One region of the Lysinibacillus sp. NPDC092081 genome, then DNA from elsewhere that is predicted to be linked to it. Evidence: predicted binding sites of a transcription regulator. Region 1 holds the regulator's gene; each other region holds the start of a gene.

Region 1 (8,284 bases):
AAATATTACGGCCAGCATAATCGTCTGCAGAGAAATCTCCAGCATCTTTCATCGTAGTTTTATTTGACCCAGCAAGGTCAGCTGAACCACCGAAGAATGATGGTGTTTTCTTCGCAATGGCATTAATTGCATCTCCAGAAGAAGAACGAGTAGCTACTGATTTACCTGCTTCATAAACTGGTAATTCTGAAGCGAAATCCTCTGGTAATTGACCATTCATAGCATTTTCAAATTGTACTGCTAATTCTGGGAACTCTTGCTTATATGCTTCAAACTTAGCATTCCAAGCTTCTTCAGGTTGTGCCCCTTGAACTTTAGCAGCTGCTGCGAATGTATCATATGCTTCAGCAGGAATTTGGAATGGCTCGTGTGCCCATTCATAAGCTGCTTTTGTTAAAACGACCTCTTCTTGACCAAGTGGTGCACCGTGAGAAGCAGCTTTACCTGATTTGTTTGGTGAACCAAAACCGATAACAGTTTTCACTTCGATAAGTGTTGGTTTGCCAGTTGATTTTTTAGCTTCTTCGATACCTGTGTTAATTGCTTCAACATCTGTACCATCCGCAACTTTTAAATAGTTCCAGCCATAAGATTCAAAACGCTTTTGGACATTTTCTGAGAATGATTTTTCTAAATCACCATCTAAAGAAATATCGTTTGAATCGTATAAAACGATTAACTTTTCAAGTTTTAAGTGACCAGCTAATGAGATAGCTTCAGCTGCTACACCTTCCATTAAATCGCCATCGCCACAAAGTGCAAATGTATAGTGATCAACGATGTCATGTCCTGGTTTATTGTAAGTAGCTGCTAAATGGCGTTCAGCCATTGCCATACCAACTGTCATAGCAATACCTTGACCTAGAGGACCTGTCGTTGCCTCTACCCCAACAGTATGACCATATTCAGGATGTCCTGGAGTTAATGAATCCCATTGACGGAAGTTTTGAATTTCTTCCATTGGTAAGCCGTAGCCCCCAAGGTGAAGTAGGCTGTATAAAAGCATAGAGCCATGACCTGCAGAAAGTACAAAACGATCGCGGTTATACCATTTTGGATTAGCCGGATTATGGCGAAGTTGTTTTGTCCAAAGCGTATAAGCCATTGGCGCAGCCCCCATCGGTAAACCTGGGTGACCTGAGTTTGCTTTTTCAATTGCATCGATTGACAAAGTTCGGATAGCATTAATCGCTAGTTGATCCGCATGTTGAGTCATTATTTTGTGACATCCTTTCTCGTCCTATATATTGTTCTTATACAGTTTAGTCAACATTGCTTCAGAAAACAATATTTTTGTTATACTATTAACGTTTTGTTACATACTTTATAGAAATGTGTCACATTAATTTAGAAATTTATTTTTTTTCGCTTGTTTAGCTTGTTTAACTTTTTCTGGTGTTACATCATTTCCTTCAGCATCTACCACTTTTACGTTTTCAATTGTATCACGCATCGTTGCTCTAAATGTATCTAGATACTCCTTACGAAGCGCTGTTCGTTCCTTAGCTTCTGCCTCGGTTAATGTACCACTTTTAGACTTAGCAGAAAGTTCATTGATTCGGTTAATTTTTTCTTTTGATAACATAGTTACACACCTTTCAATACATATCTTAATGAATATGGTATGCAAAGTATAGCATGTTTCCCCTTAAAATGCAGTTATACCAACCTTTCTAGTACCCTTAATTTTTTGAAATAAATACCATAAATTACATGACTTTAGGAAAATACAAGTGTATAACTAATTTATAGGGTTCCAAAACTATAATCGATTTATGCTTGGAGGAATATAAATTGTTTATCAAAACGAAAAGACTATTAATAAGAGAATTTGAAATTCAAGATTGGCAAGCAGTCTATGAATATACTTCAAACCCTACTGTAATGGAGTATATTCCCGAGGGCGTTTTTAATGAGGAAGAAGCAAAAAAATTTGTTTCAGAAAATAGCGGTGAAAAAGCAAAATACTTCCCTATTATTTTACTAAGCGAAAATATTGTTATTGGTCATATTACTTTCCATCAATATTTTGGGGACCATACGTATGAGATTGGCTGGGTATTGAATCCGAACTATTACAATAATGGATATGCCTCTGAAGCAGCAAGGGCTGTACTGGACTACGGATTTAAAGAAATGAAACTTCATAGAATTATTGCAACATGCCAGCCAGAAAATATCCCATCCTATCGAGTGATGGAGAAAATCGGCATGAGACGCGAGGGTTATTTTAAAAAGTGCATCCCAAATGGAGATGAGTGGTGGGACGAATACTACTATGCTGTTTTAGATGAGGAATGGGCATAAGATACTTTCACTAGATTGCTATGTCGAGTTCTAAATCTTCGTTTTAAAATAGATGGGAGAATGATATGAAAAAGACCGCTATATTATTGTATTCCCAATTTAGTGAATATGAGTTGAGCGTAGCATTATCTATATTAATGCAAGGAAATAAACCCACTATTACTGTTGGGTTAAACGATGAAAAAATTAAAGGGGAATCTGGGTTATCTTGTATAGCCGATACACAAATAAGTGAAGTTAATCTTGACGAAATCGATAGCTTGTTGCTACCAGGGTGTATGGATATAGCGTTACTAATAAATGAGCAAGAATTAATTGATTTTATTAGGAATGCGAATGCCAAAGGAGTAATCATTGCAAGTATCTCTAGCTCTCCATCTCTTTTAGCGAAAGCTGAAGTATTAAAGAACAAAAAATATACTGTAGGATTATCACCGGAAGGTATAAATAAGTTAGGCTTCTTTGATCTTAGTCATTTCTCTGAAGACCTAGTTGTACAAGATGGCAACATAATCACTGCAAGAGGTAGAGGTTTTATACAATTTGGCATTACTTTTGGAAAAGCCCTGCATCTCTCTTTTGATGAGAATTGGTACAGAGAATAACAAAATTGCGCTAATTAATATGAAACCTTAGTTACAGTAATAGATGATATAAATGTTTTTCAACATTATAGAGAATTTATGAGGAAGAGAGGTAGAAATCGCTACTTCTCTTATTTTTTTTTGGCTACTGGATATAGTTCACTCTTAATCAAACATGGTAAATGGATTTTAGTGATTCATTCTATTCGTCGATTGGGTTCTATCCGTCACTTCGGGAGCTTACCATCACTTCTTGGTCTTTCGTCTCCATCTAGAACCTTTAAAAATTAAAAAATCAGCGGGACGACATACTCCCACTGATTAAAACGTCACTTTATTTGCCCGCTTCCCTCTTGATGTTCCCGATATCTCCTATGGACAGTGGCTTTGCTTACATCAAAGCCTAGACCTCTAAGAGTCATGGCGATTTCCTCAAAGGTGAAGCCTCGATTACGTAGCTTTACAATTTCTTCTACAGGTACATCTTTACGTTCTTGACCGTTTGGATTTCCACGATTGGATAAATTTTTTTCAGGACGATAGCCATTTTCAACTGCACGACGCATGCCACGGCGTATTTTAGCATTATGGATTCTGCGCTGGTACTCCTCTACAATTGCTAAAATTTCTAGAAGCATCGTATCCATTTCATTTAATTGTAAAGGTCCCTCGTCTCGCATAGAAAAAACATCCGTTTCAGTTTTCTGCAATAGATGCAACACTGCCATTCGAGCATTTCCACGTCCTAAGCGTGTTTCATCCTGCACGAATAATGCTTCTATTTCTTTTTCTTTAATGAAATCGAGCATTTCTAATAATCCTTCACGTTCCACATCATAGCCGCTATGCTTATCCTTAAAAACAAGCTTCACTTCGTAGCCCTGTTCTTTAGCATAGCGCATCAACTCCTCTTGCTGACGTTCTAACGAGGAACTTTGTGTCTCTTTTTCTGTACTCACACGGCAATAGACAACAGCCGATTGTTGATTATTAATCATTTTACATTTCTCGCAATTTCAATTGAATTTATAGGGTTGGGTTGGTCACCCACTACTGGAATCACTAGAGATTTACCTGCAATAATTTGTATGTTCGATAATTCATTTTCTGTTTTCACAAGCTTAATCCATTCATCCGTTTTCATTTTACCACGGTATTGATCGGCTAACGACCATAAGCTATCACCATGTGCGATTTCAATTTCTGTGTACGTTACATCGCCTGGGTCTGTTATAAAAAGGTATGCTGCAAAAAGTAGACAAGCTCCTAATAAAGTTGTAATATGTGGATTTTTCTTTAACCAGTTCATGTTTAAAACCCCTTTTCAAGAATGTTTGTTCGGAATATATGTTCTTATAATAATGCGAACAAACGTTTTTGTCAAACACTTTTCGAACCTATGTTTGCTTAAGTGTTCGCATTCTGTTATACTACTAATAAGTAGAATGATTAGAAAAAAAGAGGTGAGCAATCATGAAAAAAGTTTCGAAAAGACAAGAGGCCATATTAGAGTTCATTAAAGAAGAAGTGCGCGCAAAGGGGTATCCACCTTCTGTACGTGAGATTGGTGAAGCAGTTGGACTTGCTTCAAGCTCCACAGTTCATGGACATTTATCTCGTTTAGAGCAAAAAGGCTTGATTCGACGCGATCCAACTAAACCACGTGCCATTGAAATTCTAGAGCCAGAGGATTCTATTCAAAAGCAACATGTTATACATGTCCCACTTGTTGGGAAGGTTACTGCAGGTTCTCCGATAACGGCTATTGAAAATATCGATGAATATTTCCCACTACCAGATACTTATGGTACTAGTGAAGATCAATTATTTATGCTAGAAATTATGGGTGAATCAATGATTGAAGCTGGTATTTTAGACGGAGATTTAGTTATTGTTAAACAAAAAGCAACAGCTGATAATGGTGATATTGTCGTAGCAATGACTGAAGAAGATGAAGCTACTGTAAAGCGTTTCTTCAAGGAAAAAAATCATTTCCGTTTACAACCTGAAAACTCAACAATGGAGCCAATTATCGTAGACCAAGTTTCTATTTTGGGGCAAGTTGTAGGTCTATATCGTCGTGTACATTAAAAGTATCTCAATATTAAAATATAAAAAGAGGATTTTATGTTCACGTAAGAGCATATACCTCTTTTTCTTATCTTTTCCACTTTATTCACTAAAAAAGAACCCACTTTAAAATGGATTCTTATACTTAGCACTTGCCCTTGATAAAAAAATCTATGCTTATAAAATTTTATGCCTCTACCTTAAATTTCAAACTTGCCTTTACAAATGCAGTAAATAGTTTCTTTGATACTTCATCTCCTGCAATAGCTAACTCCTCAGGATGCCACTGTACTGCTAGACAAAATGGTAAATCTTCGTGTACTACCGCTTCAACGATACCATCACTTGATTTTGCTACCACTTCCAATTTTTCTGCTACTACGTTTATTGCCTGATGATGAAATGAATTCACAGCAATTTTTTCTTCCTCAATAATCGTTTTTAATAATGTATCAGGTGTTAGATTAACATGATGTGTAGTAACGCCTCGTGCCGCTTGTTGCATGTGCTTTATTAATTTTCGACTATGGTACTCGCTTTCAATATCCTGATAGACTGTGCCTCCAAACGCAACATTCAGTATTTGAAGCCCTCGGCAAATTCCGAGAATCGGCATTTGCCGAATATAAGCCGCTTTAATTAATGCAAGCTCTACTGTATCTCTTTCAGGATGAACCTTCCCTAATTTTGGTGTAGGTTCTGCATCAAAGAGGAATGGATGTACATCATAGCCACCCGATAGTAATAATCCGTCCGTCAACGATAAAATTTGTGCTACATCCTCTTCAACTCCAAGCGGAATTATAAGTGGAACACCCCCAGCATCAATTATACTTTTGCTATAAGCAGCATTTAATCTTGAGGACAAATCATCCTCCGCAAAAGCCGTTATACCGATAATTGGTTTCATCTTATCCCCTCCATGATCTACCAGATTCTCTCATTAACTACTTGTAAAAGCACGCTTGGTGAAGACTATTAATCATTGAAGGACTCCTCCACTGATTAATTACCAAAACCCGAGATACCAATCCATCAACGCATCCCCATAGAGATAGATGATAATAGCTGCTAGAGCAATAGAAGGTCCGAATGGTATAGGCGTTTTTCTTCCCTGCCTGCGTACCTTTAATACAACTATGCCAACAATCATGCCAATCACTGCCGCTACAAATAGCGTCAGAATTGTATGTATTGTCCCGAGTACGAGACCAAGTAAAAAGAATAATTTAATATCGCCTCCACCCATTCCACCTCTTGATAGAACAGCTATACAATATAATATGCCAAAGCCTACGACAGCACCAACTATACTGTCCCACCACGGAGACAAAGGAGATATCACGCGTCCTAAAACTAGTAATGGCAAAAAGAATAGTAGTACCTTATCGGGAATAAGCATATAAGCAAAATCCGATACAACAATAATGACTAATAATGAAATTAATAATAGCGCTACAAAAAACTCTGCACTAAAGCCTAATTTCCAATAAGAAAAAGCAAATAATACGCCTGTTATAAGTTCCATCAATGGATAAATCCAAGAAATTTTTTGCCCACAACTACGGCATTTTCCTCCTAAAAATACATAAGACAAAACAGGCATCAAATCAAGCGCCGTCAACTGTCTCTTGCAAGAAGTGCAATGCGAGGGTGGACGCACAATGGACTCCTTCAAAGGAACACGTAAGCCAACTACATTAAAAAATGAGCCAAGAACGAGCCCAACAATTAAAACTGTAATTGTATAAGCAATTTCCATTTTTATGTCCTCCTATACTAATAGATGCCCATACATTTGAAGTATGGCGCAAATCAATGATACTTGTGCTTGTACAAAGAACTCCTTTCCGATTCCGTGACATCCATCGGAGACTTTATGAGCTTTCTTTCGCATCCACTTCTTCTAATTCAGGTGTTAATATATAGTAATATAGCGTAAATAAAGCAAAAAATTTAAAATCAATTCCTAATTTAATAGTTGCCGAATAATGTGGTATTTCTTTAAACCTATCGTTAGAACCTTCTTCCTTTTGGTTTCCAATGTATGGTTTCGCTTTCCGATTTAAATTCATTTCACCTCAGTTTCTGAACTGAAGTCTGATATTGGTTTCTATTAAAATTTGCTAATCAAGGATAAAGAAAGTCTTTCATTGGAGGCCTTCCTTTATATTATCAAAAAAATCAACATGTAACTTAACAGAGCAAATCAATAAAGAGTTATTTAGAGTACCGTATTTGTAATGATACTCTAAATAACTCTTTTTTTATTTCCGCAACAACCTACCCGACAACAGCAACCCTATCCCACCGATCGTGATAAACAAGACTGCTCGTATTAATAAGTCTAGCGCTGACAAATCAAAGAATATAAGCTTAATAAACGCAATGACTAAGATGACAAAACCCGTCATGCGTACTGTTCGTAAGTTGCGTACGGTGCTAATCCATAGTGCAATACTCGCTGTTAGGAATAATGTAATCGTTGAGAAGGCAATGCTTAGCTTCCAATCAAGCAAACTGTTGTAGGTAAGCTGGGATATGAGTCCCCAAACAGATATCAATGTAAGCACAACGCCTGCACTTACAATCGGGTCCAAGAGTTTCTCTATTTGCTCTTGATAGATTTGACAAATGCGCCCATTCATCAGTAAATCAATCACAATTGCTACGATAACAGCGATATATATTATTCTCGTTACTATATTTAACCACTCGACACCTTGCATATTGTACGGAATAACTTCAAGCATTAGTGTGAAGAGAATGAAAAATACACTAAGGACTGGCGTTAATGCACGCCCTTTATATTTTGTTGGTACTAAAAGTGATCCAGCAAAAAGTAAAGCAAGGATGATACACATCAGATGTGGAATATTACCAACACCTGCAAAGAACGTTCCATCCAGCTTTCCGATATAGGCTAAAAAATAGCCAGTCGTGATAACTGCTAAAAAATCAATCACATATAGATCCTGCATTAACTTTTCAAATACAGTCAGTTTCTCTTTTGGATGTCTTGCGTATAGATAAATAATCAGGAGATATATTCCCGGCATGATCAAGCTAGCATGATCTATGCTGACAAGTGGTGTTGGCTCATGAATTATAAAGCTTAACGCGAGTGTAATCATCAATGAAAATGAGCTGACAACCTTCATCATACTAATTCGTAAACGTAAACTCATCATAACGCCTGCAAAGGTGATGAATGGGATGAGCAAATGATCCACTTTCTCTGGAAAATTCATAACTAGTAGCGTATTACATAGTGTAATAAATGCGAGTGTTACAGCACTATCAAATGCCTCCTGCCATTTTTG
Region 2 (8,284 bases), on a different contig from region 1:
AGAGCACGAACTGTATTAGATAAGCCGTAAGCAGGGAACAGGAAGCTACAAATGGCTGTTAATGCCACAATAATAACCATTACGGCTGATACAATTCCAGCCTCTACGGCAGCTTGACCGATTACTAATGTTCCAACAATGGATACGGCTGGTCCAATGGTTCTTGGCATTCGAAGACCTGCTTCTCTTAACACCTCGAATGCAACCTCCATAATGAGTGCCTCGACTATGGCAGGGAAGGGGACTCCTTCTCGTTGAGATGCAACACTTATTAGCATAGGAGTTGGTAGCATTTCTTGATGGAAGGTGGTGATAGCTACATAAAGCGATGGTGCCACCAAAGCTAGACTAATACCGAAAAACCTCAATAAACGTACAAGAGAACTAATCATCCAATGCTGATAATAATCTTCAGCAGATTGTAAAAAGGCTGTAAATAGAGCTGGTACAATTAGGACAAACGGTGAACCGTCCACTAGAATTGCAATTTTTCCGTCTAATATTTCACCAGCAATAACATCAGGTCGTTCAGAATTATAAACTGTAGGGAATATGGTGGCTTTAGAATCTTGAATAAAATCTTCAATGTAGCCGCCTTCCAAAATACCATCAATATTAATACGATCTAATCTGGCAAGAACCTCTGCTACTATTTTGTCATTCGCAATGCCATTTAAATACATAACAGCAACATCTGTTTTTGTTACTTCACCGATAATACGGGACTTGATCCAGAGATTCGGACTTTTTATTTTTCGACGGACCAGAGCAGTGTTCGTACGTAATGTTTCCGTAAAGGATTCCCTTGGACCTCTAATGACCGACTCTGTTGATGGCTCCATAACGGCTCTATCTTTCGGGCCTTTTGTACTTGTTACGATACCAGTTGAAGACTCATCTAATAAGATGACCGTATCACCATTCAAAATCGAAGTATAAAGTGCTGAAAAATGGAAAATATCATTAACATCGCCGACTGTTAAACAAGAATCTCTTAAATAGCGAATAATCTTTTCTATTTCTGTATCTTGATTATTTTCTATATCAAGCATTAGTTTATCAATTACAGCATTAGAAATGCTTAATATATCGGATAAGCCATCTACGTAGATGATCGCTAACGTAAATTGTTCAGCTTTTCCAACGGTAATTTCTCGTATGACAAGGTCATCACTATTCCCGAGTGCGTTTTTAATCATCTTCAAATTTTGAGAAAGCGAACTATATAGTTGGTCATTGTTTTGGGAGGTATCAGTAATTTTAGAAATGGACATGTTCGTTCCTCCTCAAGTTTTTACATAAATATAGAATGTACAACTTTGAGAGAAGATAAACCAAGGTTGGAATTGAATTCAAAGAATAAATGCGTTAAAGCGCTCGTTTACATCCGATAAGCTGGAGAGCCCGAAGAAAAAGTAAACGCTCCACCACTTTTGCCCAAGGGATCGAAGCGACCTCGAGGATGTAGCACTTTAGCCTAGACGACTATGATCTAGGTTAACCACAGACAAAATATCTATAATTTCCTTAACAAGAAAAAAGCAGTGTTCCCTTCGTATAAACGAAAGGAAACACTGCTTTATTTTCTATACTCATATTTTAATTCGTCAATTGTAGCATCCACATCTACATATAAACTGTGATCATTGAAAAACCATAAATCTTTTTCATCAATATAGTAGGTAACATCGTCAATAACTGTCTTTACACCAATGTTGATTGGTTCTTCACGTGTCATACCAATAGAAAAGCCTTCGTGAAAAGGATTGGAACCACCATATCTAGCATAAAAACGAATAGTATCTCCGGATTCTACTTCCATCTCTTGTTTAAACCATTGTTGGGCTTCATCTGTTAGTACGATATTCATTTGAATCTCCTCTTTCCGTTACAGCCATTTCACCTTTGGCTCGGTACCATTTTTAATGCGGGCAATATTTGCGCGGTGACGATAAATGATAAAGGTAAATAAACATGCTACTAAGATTCCTAACGCAAAATCACCTGTAACAAAATAATAAACGATTGAATAAAGAAGTGCTACTAAAGCGGCAATCATGGAAGTTAAACTTACAATCTTCGTTAATTTTAATGTTACAATAAAAGCGATAAATAGTAAGACAAATAGAGGCCATGAATATCCTAAGAGAACGCCTGCTGATGTTGCCACCGCTTTTCCTCCACGGAAACCTGCAAAGATCGGGAACATATGACCAATAACGGCTACTAGTCCAAGTATTAGCGAGTGGATAGAGACCTCAGAGAATATAGGAAGAGCTACGAGTAATACGGCTGCTGTACCTTTTAAGACATCCATAATCGTTACGACTATTCCAGCTTTTTTTCCTAAAATACGAAATGTATTGGTTGCACCTAAATTACCACTTCCGTGTTGACGAATATCCGTTTTATAAAAAATTTTGCCTATCCATAATCCAGAAGGTATCGAGCCGATTAGATAAGCACATAAAATAATAAGTCCATTTAGCATAGTTGGACTCCTTTCATTATCACTTGGTACTAATAATATGTAACAAATATTCTACACTTTTTCTCTACAATCTACAATGTCATGAAGGATATTTCTAAGTGAATCTTGAATTCATTACAAAAGATAACTATTTTTCAAGGAATTTTATATGTATTTGATTGTATGTTAGGCTTTTTGACATGATTCATGGAGTCAGCAAGAAAGCCCTTTCTAAAAATATAGGTAGAATGGCAATTTTGTCAATCACCCATTCCTTTGGTAGAATAGAAGTCTATCTTTAATTTCTAGAGTAAGCTAGTATGAATCTTCTTTAGACAGAAGAAACCCATTTATTACTGTACCTGTATATTTTTCAGAGAATATTCAAATGCTTTTGGATGAAAGTTCAAAGCCTTCAGCGATTGGTATCGTTTTGAAAAGGAGATGACCAGAAGTTAGTCATTTGTTGTTTTATGTATGCAACTAAAGTTTACTGCTCTGCGTCAAGGGAATAGAAGAGTTCTTAATACATATTTAAGCAACTATTGCAAACTTTTCTTCCAGTAAAATAGATCAAAACGATGAAGCTGTGAGGAAATTTTAAAAATTTATTGGGCCTGCCACTAGATATTGTTAGGAAATGCTATTATTATTAGTAAGAGAACATAAATAGAACATGCGTTTGTTTTTTGGAGGGGAATTTTTTTGGCGAATAAACAGTCACCAAGCGTCTATAATGATGACGCCATTCAAGTATTAGAAGGATTAGAAGCGGTACGAAAACGACCCGGCATGTATATCGGTTCTACAGATGGCCGTGGACTTCATCACCTTGTATATGAAATCGTAGATAATGCGGTGGATGAAGCACTGGCTGGCTTTGGTTCTCATATCATTGTCAAGATTCATAAAGATCAAAGTATCAGCGTTCGAGACTTCGGCCGTGGAATGCCAACAGGTATGCATAAAATGGGGAAACCGACTCCCGAGATTATCTTTACGGTTTTACATGCTGGTGGTAAATTCGGACAGGGCGGCTATAAAACAAGCGGTGGCTTACACGGTGTAGGTTCTTCTGTTGTTAATGCTTTATCTACTTTTTTAGAAGTAACGATTCACCGCGACGGTAAAAAGTATCGTCAACGTTTTGAAAATGGTGGCAAACCCGTGACGACATTGGAAGAAATCGGGCAAACAAAACAGACAGGAACGCTTGTTCATTTTCTACCTGATGACACGATTTTCTCTGTAACAAAATACAATTATGATACGCTTGCAGAACGTTTACGTGAGTCAGCATTTTTATTAAAAGGCTTAAAAATTGAGTTAATCGATGAACGCGAGGAAGGCAAAGGTGATGTTTTCTTTTATGAGAACGGCATTGAAGCTTTCGTTGCGTATTTGAATGAGGAGAAAGATGTACTTCATCCCGTTAAGTATGTAGAAGGAATTCAAGACGAAATTGAAGTAGAATTCGCCTTCCAATACAACGATGGCTACTCAGAAACAATCCTTTCATTTGTTAACAATGTACGTACACGAGATGGTGGGACACATGAAACTGGTGCCAAGGCAGCGTTAACACGTGTGTTCAATGAATATGCACGAAAAATTGGTCTGTTAAAAGATAAAGATAAAAATCTCGAAGGGACAGACATTCGAGAGGGCTTAGCGGCGATTGTTTCTGTTCGTATACCAGAGCATTTACTACAATTCGAGGGTCAAACGAAGGGTAAACTCGGGACGAGTGAGGCACGCTCGGCAGTGGATAGTGTAGTCTCGGAGCAAATTTTATATGTGCTTGAAGAAAACGCTGAATTGTCTGCATCTCTTGTGCGTAAAGCTATTCGTGCGCAACAAGTACGTGAAGCGGCTCGTAAGGCACGTGAAGATGCACGAAACGGCAAGAAGAGCAAAAAAGGCAGTACGATTCTTTCTGGGAAATTAACACCTGCACAATCTCGAAATGCGGCGAAAAACGAGCTGTATTTAGTCGAAGGTGACTCTGCAGGAGGCTCTGCAAAACAAGGACGAGATCGTACGTTCCAAGCGATTTTACCATTGCGTGGTAAAGTCATAAATACGGAAAAAGCAAAGCTTCAGGATATTATGAAAAACGAGGAAATTTCAACGATTATCCATGCCATTGGTGCTGGCGTCGGAACAGATTTCTCTGTCGAGGATTCATCGTATGACAAAGTCGTTATTATGACCGATGCTGATACTGACGGAGCGCATATTCAAGTGCTGCTATTAACGTTCTTCTATCGCTATATGCGACCATTAATTGAAGCTGGAAAGGTATTTATCGCATTACCACCACTTTATAAAGTATCAAGGGGCACTGGTAAAAAAGAAGTGATTGAATATGCTTGGACCGAAAATGATTTACAAATGGCCATTAAAAAAGTTGGCAAGGGTTACATATTACAACGCTATAAAGGTCTTGGTGAGATGAATGCCGACCAGCTGTGGGATACGACAATGAACCCTGAAACGCGTACATTAATTCGTGTAACGATTGAGGATGGTGCACGTGCTGAAAGACGTGTGACAACATTAATGGGCGATAAGGTAGAGCCACGCCGTAAATGGATCGAAGCTAATGTAGACTTCGGCATGGAGGATGATTCAAATATTTTAGAAAATGAATTCATCCAACAAGAGGAGGACCAAGCATGAGTAGTACGGAAAAGTTTCAAGATTTACCTTTAGAAGAAGTAATGGGTGACCGCTTTGGTCGCTATAGTAAATATATTATTCAAGACCGCGCGTTGCCTGATGCACGTGACGGTCTTAAGCCTGTGCAACGACGTATTTTATATGCGATGTTTACAGAGGGCAATACGAACGATAAACCATTCCGTAAATCAGCAAAAACTGTCGGTAATGTTATAGGTAATTATCACCCACACGGTGATAGCTCGGTATATGAAGCAATGGTGCGTATGAGTCAGGATTGGAAAGCACGTCATATGCTCATTGAAATGCATGGGAATAACGGTTCTGTTGATGGTGACCCACCGGCAGCGATGCGTTATACAGAGGCAAGACTTTCTGCTATTGCAGCGGAGATGCTACGCGATATTGGCAAGAAAACCGTTGAATTTGTACCAAACTTTGATGATCAGGATATGGAGCCAACTGTTTTACCAGCTCGTTTCCCGAATTTATTAGTCAATGGCTCAACGGGTATTTCGGCCGGCTATGCGACAGACATCCCACCTCATGCACTTGATGAGGTGCTAGACGGGGTTCTTATGCGCTTAGACAACCCGAAATCAACTGTTGATGAATTAATGACCGTTATTAAAGGGCCAGATTTCCCAACAGGTGGTATTATTCAAGGTGTCGATGGCATTAAAAAGGCGTACGAAACAGGACGCGGTAAAATCATTGTGCGTGCTCAAGCAGTCGTTGAGCCAATTAAAGGTGGCAAAGAGCAAATCGTTATTACGGAATTACCGTATGATGTCAATAAAGCAAATCTTGTGAAGAAAATTGATGAGCAACGTGTGGATAAACGACTTGAAGGAATTGCGGAAATTCGTGATGAATCGGATCGTACAGGCCTACGTGTTGTCATTGAACTGAAAAAAGACGTTCCTGGAAAAGGAATTTTAAATTATTTGTTCAAAACAACTGATTTACAAGTAGCTTATAATTTTAATATGATTGCGATCCATAATCGTCGTCCAACAATGATGACATTGCCATTGTTACTGGATGCTTATATTGCCCATCAAAAGGAAGTCGTGACGAACCGCTCCATTTATGATTTGCAAAAGGCTAAAGATCGTTCGCATATTGTTGAAGGCTTGATCAAGGCGCTGTCCATTTTAGATGAAGTCATTGCAACGATTCGTTCTTCTAATGATAAACGAGATGCGAAAACGAATTTACAAGTGAAGTTTGACTTTACAGAAGTGCAATCAGAGGCAATCGTTAGCTTACAATTATACCGTTTAACAAATACAGATATCACAGAGCTTCGCAATGAACAAGATGAATTAAATAAACTTATCGCCAAGCTTGAAGGTATTCTTAATAGTGAAGCAAAACTTGTACGTGTTATTAAACAGGAACTACTTGACATTAAAAAGCGCTTTTCAGAGCCACGTCGTTCAAAAATCGAACAAGAAATTGAAGAAATCAAAATTACGTTAGATGTCCTTGTCCCAAGTGAAGAGGTCGTAGTGACTGTCACAAAAGATGGCTATATTAAGCGTACATCTACACGTTCACATGCAGCTTCGAATGGTCAGGATTTTGCGATGAAGGATTCTGATTATTTGGTATATGAAGCAAACTTAAATACGCAGCATCATCTATTACTGTTCACAAATCGAGGCAATTATATTTATCAGCCCGTTCATGAACTACCTGACATTCGTTGGAAGGATCTTGGTCAGCATATTTCAAGTATTGTGCCAACCGGAGAAGATGAATCTATTATTGCTGTATACGGTTTTGAAACATTCGAACAGGCCAATACGTATATTTTAACGGCTACGAAAGATGGACAAATTAAACGCTCACTTTTAGCAGATTATGCCGTTACACGCTATTCGAAGCCAATCAAAACGATGAATGTCAAGTCAGGCGATGAAATGATTTTTGTAGATATCGTGACGGACGAGGCAGAACTAATGTTAACGACAGATACGGCTTATGCTATTCGTTTCCCAATGGAGGAATTACCGGTAACAGGTGTAAAGACAGGCGGTGTTAAAGGGATTACGCTGAAAGAGGGAGAAGCCTTAGTCGGCGTTAATGTTTTACCGCCAAATGACACGGCATATGTTGTGATTGTGACGCAGCGTGGTGCTGTGAAGAAAATGAATGTAGCCGAGGTAGAAATGACTAGTCGTGCGAAACGCGGTTTAAAAGTGTTAACAGAATTAAAAGCGAACCCACATCGTATCGTGGCTGTAGTCAAGGCTACTAATAACGAACAGCTGATCATCGAAACAGAAAAAGGCGTACAAGAGATTATTGATGTACAAGCATTAACTCGAGCAGATCGCCATTCAAACGGTTCCTTTAAAGTAGATATTGCTACAGACGGTGCCATTTCACATGTATTAACGGCCAAAAAAGAAGAGAAATAACATTACTAGCCCATGCTCCTTTGAGAGCTGGGCTTTTTTGAGTTAATTGAAACGAATGGGCTTTGTGCTTTGACTAACCTATACAATCTAAAGAAGGGATGAATGCAATAAAGTTATTTATTATTAAAACTTCGAACATTTATGGGAGGGGTTTCATTTTTATTAAAAAATGTTTTACCGAACTTAAAAAATAACAATAAAATCGTTTTCTAGTTAGATTCTTTTGTTTTCTTTCATAAGTGCAAAACAATTCTTTAATATGAAACAGGTACTTTTCCTTCAGTCCTTTCACTAACTTTAGCGTATAACGTTTTTGTTAAGATGTAGTATAAAAATGTACCAGTTAATCCTAGAATAAGGAGTAATCCGCTCATATATACGGGTCGAATCCACTCTCCAATGATGATCAATAACGAAGATACAATCATTGCTCCGTAGGTAGTCAAGCTATTAAAAGCCATATAGGTGCTACGAGCGTTAGATGGGGCAAGTTCTCCTATCATTGCCTGCTTAATAGGAACAAACATCAGCTCACCAATTGTTCCAATAAACATGGCAATAAAAAGAAACAATACGCTATTTGAATAAGCAAAAACACTAAAACATATAGAAAAAATCAACATTCCTGTAACTAGAGTCCACCGCTCACTGCATTTTTTAAATAAGAATAATACAACACTTGATAAGAGAACTACGAGAATAG
Region 3 (8,284 bases), on a different contig from region 1:
CGCTAACGTAAATTTAAAGGTTTATAATGACAAGCAAACTAAAGTGGAAGTTACAATTCCAATGAAGAACTTAACTCTTCGTGCAGAAGAGCGTCATAATGATATGTATGCTGCGGTTGACTTAATCGTTGATAAATTAGAACGTCAAATCCGTAAGCATAAAACAAAGGTAAACCGTAAATTCCGTGAGCGCGAAGGTACAGGCCTTTATTTTGCTACTTCTCAAGCAGCAGCTGATGCAGTAACAGAGGACGAAGAATATTCTATTGTTCGCACAAAGCAATTTGATCTAAAACCGATGGATCAAGAAGAAGCTGTTTTACAAATGAATATGCTAGGGCATGATTTCTATATCTTTACAGATGCAGAATCAAACGGCACAAATATTGTCTACAAACGCAAAGACGGTAAATACGGCTTAATTGAAACAACTTAAACTTTATTATGTACAAGGGCTCTCGCGAAAAGCGGGAGCCTTTTTTATCTTCATTCAGTGGAAATTACTACCTATATACGTGGTGGGATGAATGCTGGTATATCTTTTCACTAAATTGATATGATTTCTTTTCATGCTAAGGACTCTGTTTGCATGAATCTGTTATACAATGGTAAAATGATAGTTGAGACTATATAGGAAGTGAAAAAATTCATGGCAAACCTATTAAATAAATTATTTGATTTCAATAAACGTGAACTAAAAAAATTAGAAAAAATCGCTGACCAGGTTGAGGGATTCGCTTCTCAAATGGAACAGCTTTCAGATGATCAATTACAAGCGAAAACTGAAGAATTTAAAAAACGTTATGCCGACGGAGAGCATTTAGACTCGATTCGTGCGGAAGCTTTTGCCGTTTGTCGTGAAGGGTCAAAACGTGTGTTAGAGATGTACCCATTCCGTGTGCAAATTATGGGTGCTGCGGCATTAGATGAAGGTAATATTGCGGAAATGAAAACTGGTGAAGGTAAAACGTTAACGGCTACGATGTCTGTTTACCTAAATGCCATTACTGGTAAAGGCGTACACGTTGTGACAGTCAATGAATATTTAGCGAGTCGTGATGCTGAGGAAATGGGACATCTGTATAATTTCTTAGGCTTAACGGTTGGTTTAAATTTGAACAGCCTGACAAAAGAAGAAAAGCGTGCAGCCTATGAAGCTGATATTACGTATGGTACAAACAATGAGCTTGGCTTTGACTATTTACGTGATAATATGGTGCTTTATAAAGAAGAACGTGTACAACGTCCGTTACATTATGCGGTAATCGATGAGGTTGACTCGATTTTAATTGATGAAGCGCGTACGCCATTAATTATTTCGGGTCAGGCTGGGAAATCAGCGCAGCTTTATAAACAGTCTAATGCGTTTTGTCGTATGCTAAGTGCGGAAACGGATTACACATATGAAGAGTCAACAAAAGGTGTTACGTTAACAGATGCTGGTGTTGAAAAAGCAGAGAAAGCATTTGGCGTCGATAACCTATTTGATTTAACACATGTACGTTTAAACCATGCGATTAACCAATCGTTAAAGGCACACGTAAGTATGCATAATGATGTTGATTATGTTGTTCAGGATGGAGAAATTGTTATTGTTGACGGCTTTACAGGTCGTTTAATGAAAGGTCGTCGTTACTCGGATGGACTGCATCAGGCGATCGAGGCCAAAGAGGGCGTAGAGATTCAAAATGAATCGATGACGATGGCGACAATTACATTCCAAAACTACTTCCGTATGTATCAAAAGCTTGCAGGTATGACAGGTACAGCGAAAACAGAAGAAGAGGAATTCCGTAATATTTATAATATGAGTGTTGTGGCGATCCCAACGAATAAGCCGATAGCTCGTGATGACCGTCCAGACTTAATTTTTGCTTCGATGGATGGAAAATATAAAGCGGTGGCGGCAGATATTGCAGAGCGCCATAAAGCAGGACAACCTGTTCTTGTTGGTACTGTCGCCATTGAAACGTCTGAAATAATTTCGAATTTATTGGATAAACATAAAATCCCACATAACGTATTAAACGCGAAAAACCATGAGCGTGAAGCCGAAATTATTGCGAATGCTGGTATGCAGGGTGCAGTAACAATCGCTACGAACATGGCTGGCCGTGGTACAGACATTAAGCCTGGAGAAGGTGTAATGGAGCTTGGCGGTTTAGCGGTAATTGGTACGGAGCGTCATGAATCTCGTCGTATCGATAATCAGTTGCGTGGTCGTTCTGGTCGTCAAGGGAACCCAGGGATTACTCAATTCTATCTGTCACTAGAAGATGAATTAATGCGTCGTTTTGGCTCTGATAATATGAAATCCATGATGATGAAATTAGGAATGGACGATTCACAGCCACTACAATCTAAAGTTGTTTCAAGAGCAGTAGAATCAGCTCAAAAACGTGTTGAAGGTAATAACTTCGATGCTCGTAAACGTCTATTACAATATGATGATGTGCTACGTCAGCAACGTGAGATTATTTATAAAGAGCGTTACGATGTATTAGAAACAGAAAATATGCGTGTGCTTGTTGAGTCTATGATTCAAGAAACGATCGACAACGTTGTCGCATTGTATACACAAGGTGAGCAAAAGGATTGGCACTTAAAAGCAATTGATGACTATGTTGCAGCAAACCTATTAGATGAAGGCGATCTGAAGGTGGAAGATTTCCAAGGTAAATCCGCAGAAGAGATTAACCAGCTAATTTCTAACGCTGTTCAAGTACGTTATGATGAAAAAGAAGAACAGCTTACGCCAGAACGTATGCGTGAATTTGAAAAGGTTATCTTATTACGTTCAATTGATACGAAGTGGATTGATCATATCGATGCTATGGATCAGCTACGTCAAGGTATCCATCTTCGTGCTTATGGTCAAAATGACCCGCTTCGTGAGTATCAACAAGAGGGCTTTGCTATGTTTGAGGATATGGTCGCTTCCATTCGCGAAGATGTAGCAAAATATGCGATGAAGGCAGAAATCCATCATAATTTAGAGCGTGAGGAAGTTGCAAAAGGTCAAGCTGTTAATCCGAAAGAGGATGGCGGTTCAGCTCCGAAAAAACAACCTGTCCGTAAGGCTGAAAATGTCGGACGTAATGATTTATGTCCGTGCGGAAGCGGTAAGAAATTTAAAAACTGCCATGGTGCAGCTCAATAAGTTAACGATTATGAAAAAGATCATTTTAACTGAATGTTAAAATGGTCTTTTTCTATGTTTTGATAGAGAGCTTAAATCTGTTGGGATATTAGAAAATTCAGAAAAAGATACATAATACTACAACAATAGGTAAATAGTTCAATAAAAAGGGTAATGTTTATAACTTTTTTCTGATTTATTATGAGTATATACGAATAGTATGAAAATTTTGAAAATTCAAACTTATTTTCTTTAGATAAGGGGATGATTCATGTGTGGATATAAAAATCCTCGAGAATAGGAGTCCTGGTAAGACCTTCTCGAGGAAATACATTGGAGTATACCAATATATTTATTAGTATACTCCTCTTTACTAGAAAAAATAAATATTATTTTAAGGAGGATTAACATGCATTGTGATGACATTATGAGTAGTGAAACGATGCTGTATATACCGGAGTATGATGCCCATGGAAACTTGTGCACACGCGTAATAGAAAGGGATAACGAATATATTTCAAAATTAGCACCGACAAAATTAATGGATTATAATCTACGTTATTTTGGTTCAAGCTTAAGAGGGGCTTTCGATGGCTCGAAAATGATACTTGGCAAGTTGAATAAAAATCCCATAGTTGTTCATGAACGAAGTAATATTGTATGGTTTCCAAGTAAGTCTTATTTACGACCTGAATGTAAATGGTTTGCTGTTCATCATATCGAGGACTATCAAGCTGTAGATAATAAGCATACAAAAGTAGTTTTTATGAACGGCTATAAATTTAATGTGGATCTAAGTGTCAGAGCATTTGAATCCAGAATTCAAAGAGCGTTTTTACTAAAATATAAACTGGAGAAACGAATGAAGCATTTACTAGTTCAATATGATCAAGGTAGAGTATTCCGACAAATGGCGAACAACGTTATCTTTGAAGATGAAGCTGAAAATGATTGACACACTATACTGTATTGTAAAAAAGTATGTTTTCCGCCGTAAAAACGTTATAATAAAGAGATACGGGGCTTGAAAAAATGAAGTATGAGTATTTTAAAATCATTTTTTGTACTGATTTTTCTAAAAGCTTAGGTGGTTATCATAGAAGTGAAAAGATAGCCCCATTAATAATGTTCGGAGGATTTAACAATGATTGAATTAGCAGATGTACGTAACGCGTTAGACACTTCAGCCGGAAAATTGGCGGATTTTAGGGGGTCTCTTTGACTTAGAAAACAAAGAGGCACGCATTCAGGAATTAGATGAATTGATGCTTGAGCCAGGCTTTTGGGATGATCAGCAAGGCGCACAGGTAATCATTAATGAAAGCAATGGCTTAAAGGCAATTGTTAATGAATATAAAGATTTATTGGAAACACATGAGAACCTAGATATGACGCTAGAGCTATTGCGAGAAGAGCCTGATGAAGAATTGCATGAAGAGCTAGGCAATGAATTAGTAGAATTCCAGCAAAAAATGGGCGATTTTGAGCTACAATTACTATTAAGCGGTCCATACGATCAAAATAATGCGATTTTAGAGCTGCACCCAGGAGCAGGTGGTACGGAATCTCAGGATTGGGGCTCAATGCTGCTTCGTATGTACACACGCTGGGCGGAAAAACGTGGCTTTAAAGTCGAAACCGTTGATTATCTTCCAGGCGATGAAGCAGGTATTAAATCTGTAACATTGTCCATTAAGGGCCATAATGCTTACGGCTATTTGCAAGCAGAAAAAGGTGTCCATCGTTTAGTGCGTATTTCACCATTTGACTCTTCGGGTCGTCGTCATACATCATTCGTTTCTTGTGACGTTATGCCTGAATTCGATGACAATATTGAAATTGATATTCGTACAGAGGACTTAAAAATTGACACGTATCGTGCAACAGGTGCAGGTGGTCAGCATATTAATACGACAGATTCAGCTGTTCGTATTACGCACACTCCAACTGGTACTGTCGTACAATGTCAGGCAGAACGTTCACAAATTAAAAACCGTGAAAAAGCCATGACGATGTTAAAAGGGAAACTCTATCAATTAGAGATCGAAAAGCAGCAAGCACAGCTAGATGAAATCCGTGGTGAACAGAAGGAAATCGGCTGGGGCTCACAAATTCGTTCATATGTATTCCATCCATATTCAATGGTGAAGGATCATCGTACAAATGAAGAAACAGGTAATGTAGGAGCGGTGATGGATGGCGATGTAGATCCATTCATTAATGCATACTTACGTTCAAAAATCGGGTAATGAAAGCCCCTCAGAGGCACAGTAAAATTGTGCTTTTGAGGGGGTTTTTTAGTTCTGCGAAAAAATTCTATTAAAAAGGTGGATGATACGGAGTGTCTTGGCTAATCTCCTTCCGCTCATTCATGTAATGCTTATAGAGCATCGATGCATTGACAAATTGCTTACTAATCGAAGCATATTGAATAGGTAGTTCAATCTGTTTATTATTTTTCAGTGTGACGATACAGCCCATTTTACTCGGTACAATATTCGCAATGGCGTGAAGTCCAATCCAAATATTGTGGACAGAGTTTGGCGAATATGTTGGGAAAAAAATACATGGATAACCGTAATCATAAGCAACAACGATTGGAAGCTTATGCTGATTGCCGAAGAAGCGTTTGGCGGAATGTTTTGCTGCTTCATAGGTTGTTCCAAGTGAAATACAAGATTTTCGTAATATATGCATTGGCTTTCGTGTGACGATCAGTTCATTATGCTTATCAATTACCCGTGTGAAAATTTTAGAGTCGTACTGAATTGGCTGAAGTAAATAGGTGTTGAAAGATATTAAATATGCATTGACGTAGTTTGCTGACATATATGTAAGCCTCCTTTTTCTATTTATTATTGAAGTGTAAAACACAAATTTGAATTCAGAAAATATAGATAAAAGAAGAAAACCATTGCTGTTTTAAGCAAATGCTTAAAGAAATTACTAGAAACAGCAAGAGATTAATAGTAAATCGAAAGTGATTTTCAGTTCTTATGCATTGCATTTTAAATTCAATTTTCATATAATTTAGAAAAGGATCGAGGTGAGATTCGTTGGATAAATATTATTCGTATACAGATTTTCTAAAAGCCGTTGGTCAGTCAAAGAAAGTTGACGAGGCAGAGAAATTATTAAACGAGATTTATTTAGATTTATTTTTAAATCATATCCAGCGTAAGCATCGTGAAGAGCAGCTCATGGTTCTGATAGATAGAGCACTCGATGAAAAAGATGAAATGGCATTTCATCTATACGCAGCCGAACTAGTAGCTTTACACCAAGATGCAAGTGAATAATATGACGAGCCCGCTCTCCGCTTATTGGAGGGCGGGATTTTTTTGCTTTTTTATTTCCAAGATTGGTGATTGAATATCTTGAATTTGTTTAGGTTCTGATTGGATATATAGTAAGACGGGAATCGAAATTTCGTGGGATCTGAGCAGTTTTGAGCCTACCTGAGTAGTTCTATCGGCCACCGGATCAGTTCTATGACTAACCCGATCAGTTTTCAAGTTACCTGAGCAGTTCTATGGCCAACCCGATCACAATGCATAACCTCACCTGAGCGTTCGGTTATGCATTTACATCTTCCTATCTCGATTAGCTAACATTTGGAAAGGGTAATCTATTTATAGATAGGCTGTAATTGAATATTTTAGTACATATGTTCTATCAGAATCATCTTAAATATAACAAATGAAAAAATATTTACAAACATTCGTTCGTTAAATGTTCGAAATTTTAATAATGCTATGCTAAAATATATGTACAAATTGGAAGGAAAGGACGGGGACATGTGTGCAAACATTTGATTTACAAGCGCCATATACGCCTAATGGAGATCAGCCACAGGCAATTGCGGAATTAGTGGAGGGTGTACTTGCAGGTAAACGACATCAAACATTGCTCGGTGCAACAGGAACAGGAAAAACGTTTACGATTTCTAATGTCATTAAACAGGTAAAAAAACCGACACTTATTATGGCACACAATAAAACATTAGCTGGTCAATTATATAGTGAGTTTAAAGAGTTCTTCCCTAATAATGCAGTTGAATACTTTGTCAGCTACTATGATTACTTTCAGCCAGAGGCCTATGTACCGCAGACGGATACTTATATCGAGAAAGATTCAAGCATTAATGATGAAATTGATAAGTTGCGTCACTCTGCGACATCTTCATTATTCGAGCGTGATGATGTCATTATTATTGCATCCGTGTCCTGTATATATGGTCTAGGTTCTCCAGAAGAATATCGTGAAATGGTCGTGTCAGTGCGAACTGGAATGGAAATTGAACGTAATCAGTTGCTTCGAAAATTAGTCGATGTACAGTATGAGCGTAATGATGTGAGTTTTACACGTGGGACGTTTCGGGTACGTGGTGATGTAGTGGAAATATTCCCTGCATCCCGTGACGAACAATGTATCCGCGTGGAATTTTTTGGAGACGAGATCGATCGAATTCGCGAAGTGGATGCGTTAACTGGAGAAATACTAGCGGATCGTGATCATGTAGCTATTTTCCCAGCATCCCACTTCGTTACACGAGAAGAAAAAATGCGAAAAGCCATTGAAAATATTGAAAAAGAGTTGGAGGAGCGTCTAACACTTTTACGTGCAGAGAATAGATTATTGGAGGCACAACGTTTAGAGCAACGTACTCGTTATGATTTAGAAATGATGGGTGAAATGGGCTTTTGCTCAGGTATCGAAAACTACTCGCGTCATTTAACCTTGCGTGAAGCGGGAGCAACGCCATATACGCTACTTGACTATTTCCCTGATGATTTTTTACTTGTTGTTGATGAAAGTCACGTTACTTTGCCACAAGTTCGAGGGATGTATAACGGTGACCAAGCACGTAAAGGTGTGCTAGTTGAGCATGGCTTCCGTTTGCCATCTGCACTAGATAATCGCCCTTTACGTTTTGAAGAATATGAGAAACATATACATCAAGCTATTTATGTATCAGCAACACCTGGCCCGTATGAGCTTGAGCATACTCCGGAAATGGTGCAGCAAATTATTCGTCCAACAGGGCTGCTTGATCCACAAATTGACGTACGTCCTATTGAAGGGCAAATTGATGATTTAATCGATGAGATTCAAGGTCGTATTGCCCGTGATGAACGAGTGCTC

What was found. Region 1 encodes LexA, which represses DNA repair genes until DNA is damaged. Its sites were predicted from a motif close to CGAACATATGTTCG; they were not measured.
Region 2: parE (DNA topoisomerase IV subunit B) is a predicted target of LexA. The motif match lies at 3,142-3,155, and genes of this name have one in related genera.
Region 3: uvrB (excinuclease ABC subunit UvrB) is a predicted target of LexA. The motif match lies at 6,854-6,867, and genes of this name have one in related genera.

Annotation. Positions count from the first base shown of each region.
Region 1 is NZ_JBIVRU010000001.1:554,007-562,290, forward strand. Features, by position in the region: gene tkt (transketolase) at 1-1,216, opposite strand, end outside; gene ACIQLB_RS02915 (DUF896 domain-containing protein) at 1,343-1,585, opposite strand; gene ACIQLB_RS02920 (GNAT family N-acetyltransferase) at 1,795-2,307, shown strand; gene ACIQLB_RS02925 (DJ-1/PfpI family protein) at 2,373-2,912, shown strand; gene ACIQLB_RS02930 (YneB family resolvase-like protein) at 3,221-3,889, opposite strand; gene yneA (cell division suppressor protein YneA) at 3,886-4,200, opposite strand; gene lexA (transcriptional repressor LexA) at 4,365-4,982, shown strand; gene ACIQLB_RS02945 (gamma-glutamyl-gamma-aminobutyrate hydrolase family protein) at 5,149-5,871, opposite strand; gene ACIQLB_RS02950 (prepilin peptidase) at 5,971-6,723, opposite strand; gene ACIQLB_RS02955 (hypothetical protein) at 6,839-7,036, opposite strand; gene ACIQLB_RS02960 (DUF2339 domain-containing protein) at 7,229-8,284, opposite strand, start outside.
Region 2 is NZ_JBIVRU010000004.1:78,939-87,222, forward strand. Features, by position in the region: gene ACIQLB_RS09395 (spore germination protein) at 1-1,274, opposite strand, end outside; gene ACIQLB_RS09400 (HesB/YadR/YfhF family protein) at 1,580-1,870, opposite strand; gene plsY (glycerol-3-phosphate 1-O-acyltransferase PlsY) at 1,889-2,491, opposite strand; gene parE (DNA topoisomerase IV subunit B) at 3,176-5,152, shown strand; gene parC (DNA topoisomerase IV subunit A) at 5,149-7,581, shown strand; gene ACIQLB_RS09420 (MFS transporter) at 7,836-8,284, opposite strand, start outside.
Region 3 is NZ_JBIVRU010000017.1:74,068-82,351, forward strand. Features, by position in the region: gene hpf (ribosome hibernation-promoting factor, HPF/YfiA family) at 1-436, shown strand, start outside; gene secA (preprotein translocase subunit SecA) at 650-3,160, shown strand; gene ACIQLB_RS19625 (competence protein ComK) at 3,549-4,094, shown strand; one part of gene prfB (peptide chain release factor 2) at 4,284-4,358, shown strand; one part of gene prfB (peptide chain release factor 2) at 4,360-5,388, shown strand; gene ACIQLB_RS19635 (competence protein ComK) at 5,459-5,968, opposite strand; gene ACIQLB_RS19640 (IDEAL domain-containing protein) at 6,196-6,438, shown strand; gene uvrB (excinuclease ABC subunit UvrB) at 6,941-8,284, shown strand, end outside.